Regions from separate parts of the Bradyrhizobium sp. 147 genome, predicted to be linked through region 1. Evidence: predicted binding sites of a transcription regulator. Region 1 holds the regulator's gene; the other holds the start of a gene.
The links. Region 1 encodes PhoB, which activates phosphate uptake and scavenging genes when phosphate is short. Its sites were predicted from a motif close to TGTCATNNANCTGTCAT; they were not measured.
Positions count from the first base shown of each region.

Region 2: a site for PhoB is predicted at 2,490-2,506, ahead of ugpB (sn-glycerol-3-phosphate ABC transporter substrate-binding protein UgpB). Genes of this name have one in related genera too.

Region 1 covers NZ_JADPKL010000005.1:55,589-59,310, reverse strand. Annotated here, with positions in the region: gene pstA (phosphate ABC transporter permease PstA) at 1-198, shown strand, start outside; gene pstB (phosphate ABC transporter ATP-binding protein PstB) at 195-1,016, shown strand; gene phoU (phosphate signaling complex protein PhoU) at 1,028-1,744, shown strand; gene phoB (phosphate regulon transcriptional regulator PhoB) at 1,759-2,466, shown strand; gene IVA87_RS00965 (GcrA family cell cycle regulator) at 2,718-3,230, opposite strand; gene IVA87_RS00960 (aspartate aminotransferase family protein) at 3,698-3,722, shown strand, end outside.
Region 2 covers NZ_JADPKL010000012.1:105,913-109,634, forward strand. Annotated here, with positions in the region: gene ugpE (sn-glycerol-3-phosphate ABC transporter permease UgpE) at 1-187, opposite strand, end outside; gene ugpA (sn-glycerol-3-phosphate ABC transporter permease UgpA) at 187-1,068, opposite strand; gene ugpB (sn-glycerol-3-phosphate ABC transporter substrate-binding protein UgpB) at 1,119-2,435, opposite strand; gene IVA87_RS03655 (CaiB/BaiF CoA-transferase family protein) at 2,743-3,722, opposite strand, start outside.

The DNA.
Region 1 (3,722 bases):
GCGCTATCGAACCAGTTCTTCAGCCTCGGTCTCGACAAGACGATGGCCAACCTGCCTGTCACCATCAACAACTTCGTGCAGAGCCCCTACGCCTATTGGAAGCAGCTCGCCTGGAGTGGGGCGCTGCTCATTACCCTGACCGTGCTTGCCCTGAACATTGGCGCGCGCATCCTTGGCGCCGAGAGGACTGCAAAATGAGTGAAATGTCTGTTTCCGTAAGTGCGCCGACCGTTCATCCCGGCTCACAGCCGCTACCCGAGGCGCCTGCCAAGGTGACCGCGCGCAACCTCAATTTCTACTACGGTGAGCACCACGCGCTGAAGAACATCAATCTGGCCCTCGGCACCAACCGCGTCACGGCCTTCATCGGCCCGTCGGGCTGCGGCAAGTCGACCCTGCTGCGCATCTTCAACCGGATGTACGATCTCTATCCAGGCCAGCGCGCCACCGGCCAGCTGTTGCTCGACCAGACCAACATCCTTGATCCCAAGCTGGACCTCAACCTGCTGCGCGCCCGGGTCGGCATGGTGTTCCAGAAACCGACGCCGTTCCCGATGACGATCTACGAGAACATCGCCTTCGGCATCCGCCTCTATGAGAAGATCTCGAAGTCCGAGATGGACGACCGCGTCGAGAAGGCGCTGCGCGGCGGCGCGCTGTGGAACGAGGTCAAGGACAAGCTCAACGCGTCCGGCCTGTCGCTCTCCGGCGGCCAGCAGCAGCGCCTCTGCATTGCCCGCACGGTCGCGGTACGGCCCGAAGTGATCTTGTTCGATGAGCCCTGCTCGGCGCTCGACCCGATCTCGACCGCCAAGGTCGAGGAGCTGATCCAGGAATTGTCCGAGAACTACACGATCGCGATCGTCACCCACAATATGCAGCAGGCGGCGCGCGTCTCTGATAAAACCGCCTTCATGTATCTCGGCGAGCTGATCGAGTTCGATGACACCAGCAAGATCTTCACGTCGCCGAGCGATCGGCGTACGCAGGATTACATCACCGGCCGGTTCGGCTGAGGAGACGGGACATGGGTACTGAACATACCGCAAAGGCCTTCGATACCGACCTCCAGGAGCTCACTCGCCTCGTCGCCGAGATGGGCGGCATCGCCGAGCGCATGATCGTCGATTCCGTCGACGCGCTGATCCGCCGCGACGTCGCGCTCGGCCAGCGCGTCGTCACCACCGATGCCGAGCTCGACGCGCTTCAGAAGCGCATCGAGGAGCGCGCCGTGCTCACCATCGCCCGCCGCCAGCCGATGGCGGTGGATTTGCGCGAGATCGTCGGCGCCATGCGCGTTGCCACCGATCTTGAGCGCATCGGCGACCTCGCCAAGAACATGGGCAAGCGCGTTGCGGCGCTGGAGACAGACTTCCATCCGCTGAAACTGTTCCGCGGCCTGGAGCACATGACCGACCTCGTGCAGCAGCAGGTCAAGTCGGTGCTTGATGCCTATGCCGCGCACGATTTGCCGGCGGCGATGGCAGTGTGGAAGGGCGACGAGGAAGTGGACGCCATCTGCACCTCTCTGTTTCGCGAGCTCCTCACTTATATGATGGAGGATCCGCGCAACATCTCGTTCTGCATCCATCTGATGTTCTGCGCCAAGAACATCGAGCGGATCGGTGATCACGCCACCAACATCGCCGAGACCGTGTTCTACATGATCGAGGGGCAGGCGATCACCGACAAGCGGCCGAAGGGCGACATGACGACCTTCGCCACGACGGTACCGAATACCTAGGGAGCGACGACAACATGGGCGCACGCATTATGGTGGTTGAGGACGAGGAAGCTCTCACCGAGCTTCTGCGTTACAACCTCGAAGGCGACGGCTATGACGTGGAGACGGTGATGCGCGGCGACGACGCCGACACCCGCCTTAAGGAACACATCCCCGATCTGATCGTGCTCGACTGGATGCTGCCGGGACTGTCCGGCATCGAGCTGTGCCGGCGGCTGCGCACCCGTCCCGAGACCAAGCAGCTCCCGATCATCATGCTGACCGCGCGCGGCGAGGAGAGCGAGCGGGTGCGGGGTCTTGCGACCGGCGCCGACGACTACATCGTCAAGCCGTTCTCGGTGCCGGAGCTGCTCGCGCGCGTGAAGGGCCTTCTGCGGCGCGCAAGCCCCGAGCGGCTCGCCACCGTGCTCGCCTATGGCGACATCGAGCTCGATCGCGACAAGCGCCGCGTCGCGCGTTCGGGCCGGCCGATCGATCTCGGCCCGACCGAATATCGCCTGCTGGAGTTTTTCCTGGAGCATCCCGGTCGCGTGTTCTCGCGCGAGCAGCTGCTCGACAGCGTCTGGGGCCGCGACATCTACATCGACGAGCGCACCGTCGACGTCCATATCGGCCGCCTGCGCAAGCTGCTCAATCTCGGCCGCGAGCAGGACCCGATCCGTACCGTCCGCGGCGCGGGTTATGCGCTGGATGATCGGTTTGCAAAGGCGGAGCAGACGTAGGCCCAGCTGCGTCAACAATCTCGGCCGTCGTCCCGGACAAGCGTAGCTCCGGCAACGCGCAGCGTTGTCCGGAGCGAAGCGCCGATCCGGGACCCGGGCCCATTGTTGCGCGAAAAAGGTAACTCCGAGGCCCCGTAACCACGGCTTGCGGTGGCTATCGGTCCCGGATCGGCGCTACGCTTGTCCGGGACGACATCGGGTTTGTTGCGCCGTCACCGCGTGACGGCTGCCGGCTCGATCTCAGGAAATAATCACCGCGTGCTCGGCTTCGGTGCCGCCCGCCGGCGATCCGCTGCCGGCTGATAGGCGACGCGCGAGTGCTGGGCGCAGTAGGGCAGGCCTGACAGCGCCTTGCCGCCACAGAAGAAGAAGTCCGGGCTGGAGGGATCGCCGACCGGCCAGTGGCACGTCGCCTCGTTCAATTCCAGCAGCGACAGCCGCTGGCTCATCGGCACCACGTTGTCGTAGGTGACCGGTTCGGCCTCCACCTCGACCTCGAAGGCCTGCGCCAGCGCGGTGTTGCCGCGCGAGATCGGCCGGGTCACCCGCATCATATGCTGCGCGGGCCGCGCCTTGCGCGGCCGCGGCGCTGCCGATGAAGGGCTCTTGGCGCGGCCCGACAGGCCAAGCCTGTGCACTTTGCCGATCACGGCATTGCGGGTCACATTGCCGAGCTCGGCCGCGATCTGGCTGGCCGAAAGTCCGGCCTCCCAGAGCTTCTTCAGCTGCTCGACGCGATCATCGGACCAGGTCAAAACCGTCATTGCACCCTTTCCCTCGTTGCGCGCCGCCATCCTGGGGCCTCACAGCGAATGCTTAAGCCTTGAAAAACCCGTGCCGTCAGAATCCCTTAAGGCTCGCCGGGCGCGTGACTGACGCCCGAACGTTTACGCCGGTACATGAGGACTCTTGGGATCAGAACCGCTGCACGAGATGTCGTATCTGACAGTCCGAACGCTACAATATGGCGTGACTCCCGCGCAAGAGTCCGCCGACTCGCTTCCACATGTTCCGTGGTGAAAACCCTGCAAGATCGGCACCGCAAGACTACGGATTCGGCGTTTCGCGAGGCTTTCCGGCGGCATTGACACCCGTCTTGCCAGGCATAAGATGGTGACGCGTGCCGCCCTTAAAAGGCGGCACGTTTCGTTTTCCGGACCGGTCAATGGTGCGCTGCGCAAGGCATGCCAGGCAGGTCTCAACGTCCAAATGCAACATCCAAGTGATGGTCATGACCAACAGCGCCGCGCCGCATC
Region 2 (3,722 bases), on a different contig from region 1:
AGATCGTCTGGTAGTAAGTTTTGAAGAACTGACCGCCGGGCAGCAGCGACATCTGTCCGTTCGCGATCAGCGCGTTGTCCTGGGTCGAGGCGACGATCGCGATGTAGACGGGGAAGGCGACGATCGCGATCCCGATCCAGAGGATGATATGAGCGACGTAGCGCCGAAAGCCTTCTTCCTCGACCATCAGTAGGTCACCTTGCGTTCGACGAAGCGGAACTGGATTCCCGTCAGCACGATCACCATGATCATCAGGATCACCGATTGCGCCGCGGAGCTGCCGAGATTGCCGCCGAGCAGGCCGTCGGAATAAACCTTGTAGACCAGCGTCTCCGTCGACTTGCCGGGACCGCCGCGGGTCATGGTGTCGATGATGCCGAACGTGTCGAAGAAGGCGTAGACGATGTTGACGACCAAAAGGAAGAAGATGGTCGGCGACAGCAGCGGGAAGGTCACGGTCCAGAACCTGCGCATCGGGCGCGCGCCGTCGATCGCGGCGGCCTCCAGCACGCTTCGCGGGATGCTCTGCAGGCCCGCGAGGAAGAACAGGAAATTATAGGAGATCTGCTTCCAGGCGGCGGCGAGGATGATCAGCGTTGCTGCCTGGTCGCCGTCGAGCAGCGGATTCCAGTCGATGCCGAGGACGCGCAAATAGCGCGAGAGCACGCCCAGCGAGGGATGCAGCATGAAAATCCAGAGCACGCCGACGACCGGCGGCGCCACCGCATAGGGCCAGATCAGCAGCGTGCGGTAGAGCATCGAGCCGCGCAGCGGCTTGTCCGCCATCACGGCAAGGAGCAGCGCAAACGAGAGCGACGAGACCGCGATGGCGAACGAGAAGAAGAAGGTCCGCACGATCGCTTCGAAATAGGCGCGGTCCTGCAGAAGCTCGAGATAGTTGTCGAACCAGACGAAGCTCGTCGAAAGACCGAAGGCGTCCTGGAGCAGGAAGGACTGGATCACTGCCTGCAACGCCGGCCAGTAGAAGAAAATCAGGACGATCGCGAGCTGCGGCGCAACCAGCGCGTAGGGCAATAGCTTCGATTGGAAAATGGCTTGTTTTTGCATGATGCGCGCAGGAGCGGCAGGCCGGGTAACCGGCCTGCCGCCGATCGCCTTCACTTCACGGCGGTCTTTTCGAACTGCCGCAGCATCGTGTTGCCGCGTTCGACGGCGGCATCGAGCGCCTGCTTGGCGGTCTTCTTGCCGGCGAGCGCCTGCTCGATCTCTTCCGACCAGACGTCACGGAGCTGCACCATGTTGCCAAGGCGCAGGCCGCGGGAATTCTCGGTCGGCTCCTTGTTGGTCAGCTCGAGCAGCGGGGTCTCGAGATAGGGCTGATCCTTGTAGAAGCCTTCCGCCTTGGCCTTCTCATAGGCCGCTTTGGTGATCGGCAGATAGCCGGAGGCCTTGTGGATATAGACCTGGCGGTCGGTGTCGGAGAGGAAGCCCAGGAACTTCGCGACGCCCTTGTACTCGTCGGCCGACTTGCCGCCCATCACCCAGAGCGAGGCGCCGCCGATGATCGAATTTTGCGGTGCGCCCTTCACGTCGGGATAATAGGGCATCGGCACGGCGGTGAAGGCGAACTTGGCCTGCGCCTTGACGTTGCCGAAGAACGCCGAGGAGGTCAGATAGAGCGGGCATTCACCCGACGTGAAGCGGCCTTCGCCGGTGTTGGTGCGGCCGGCATAATCGTAAGTCTTGTCCTTCTGGAGCTCGACCAGCTTCTCGAGGTGCTTGACCTGAAGCGGGCCGTTGAATTCAAGCACGGTGTCGAAGCCGTCGAGGCCATTGGCCTTGGTCGATAGCGGCACGTTGTGCCAGGCGGAGAGCTGTTCGAGATTGACCCAGGTGACCCAGGAATTGGAGAAGCCGCAGGTGGGGTGGCCGTTGTCGTGCAGCTTCTTGGCGGCGTCGAACACTTCAGGCCAGGTCTTCGGGATTGCGACGTTCGCCTTCTTCAGCTCGTCGAGGTTGACCCACATCACCGTCGACGACGAGTTGAACGGGAAGGACAGCATCTCGCCCTTCGAGGTCGAGTAATAGCCGGTGATCGCGGGCAGGTAGGCCTTGGGATCGAACTTCTCGCCGGTCTCGGCCATCAGCTTGTAGACCGGCTTCACCGCGCCGGTCGCCGCCATCATGGTGGCGGTGCCGACCTCGAACACCTGCATGATGTGCGGCGCATTGCCGGCGCGGAAGGCCGCGATGCCTGCGTTCATCGTGTCGGGGTAGTTGCCCTTGTAGGTCGGGATCACCTTGTAGTCGCTCTGCGACGCGTTGAAGTCGGTGGCGAGCTTGACGATGACGTCGTTGTTGGCGCCGGTCATCGCGTGCCACCACTGGATCTCGGTCACGGCCAGGGCCGGCGAGGCCATCATGCCAACCGTGGCCGCGACAGCCGCAGCCGCACCAAAATGTCGAAGAGCCATCAAGAAAACCTCCCTTGCCCGTCAATAAAGAAGCGCTTGCGCTAGCAGTGCCATATGACGTTCACATGACTGTGTAAGCGGCCGAAACGAAAGCGGCAAGCGCTGGAAAAGGGAAGCCGGAAAATAGGCGAAGGCGTGCGGGAGACCGCGCCGTGCGTTCGCGCTGCACACGCGTGCTCGCGCCGCAGTGCGGCATTGGATGACGTGAGTTGTCTATCAGGCGGCGGTCTCGAACACCTCTCCCGCTTGCAAGCGGGGAGGGTGCGCACCGCCGTTGCGGCAACGCTGAGGTCTATTTCACGAGGCCTCAGCGCTTGCGCTCGGGGCCGCAGACCACGCCCTTTTCGACCATCGCGTCGATCTCCGCCCTGGAGTAGCCGAACTCGCCCAGCACCTCCGCCGCGTGCTGGCTGAATTTCGGCGGCAGGCGGCGCAGGCTCGGCTTGCTGCGGTCGAGCCGGATCGGCGAGGCGACGCCCTTGTACCAATCCTTCTCGATGATATCGCCGCGCGCGATCGTGTGGGGATTCGTGAGTGCCTGGTCGATTTTCTGCACCGGGCCAGCGGGCAGGCCCGCCGCGAGCAGGCGGTTGCACAGCGGTTCGGCCTCGTGCTGGCTGAACACCGCGGCGAGCTCGGCGCGCAGCGCCTCGCGATTGGCGATGCGGTCCTTGTTGCGGGCAAAGCGCGGATCGGTGCCGAGCTCGGGCTTGCCGATCTCCTTGGCGAGCTTGCGGAAAGTGCCGTCATTGCCGACGCCGATGAAGATGTTGTCGGTTTTCGTCGGGAAGATCGCGTAAGGCACGAGGTTGGGATGCTCGTTGCCGGTGAGCGCAGGTGGCTTGCCATGCATGAAATAATTGGCGGTGTGCGGATGCATGATGGCAAGGCCGGTCTCGTACAGCGTCGTCTCCAGGAACTGGCCCTTGCCGGAGCGCTGGCGCTCCGATAGCGCCATCAGGATGCCGATCGCCGCGTACAGGCCAGTGGTGATGTCGACCAGCGGCACGCCGATCCGCATCGGGCCGCTCTCCGGAGAGCCGGTCGCCGCGATCATGCCGGTCATGGCCTGGATGATGGCGTCATAGCCGGGATTGCCGCCGCGCGGACCGTCGGCGCCGAAGCCGCAGATCCGGCAGTGCACGAGGCGCGGGAATTTTGCGCGCAGCACCTCGTTGCCGATGCCCCATTTCTCCAATGTGCCCGGCTTGAAGTTCTCGATCAGGACGTCGGCCGTCTCCAGCATCTTCAGCAGCACGGCGCGGCCCCCTTCGGAGGCGAGGTCGA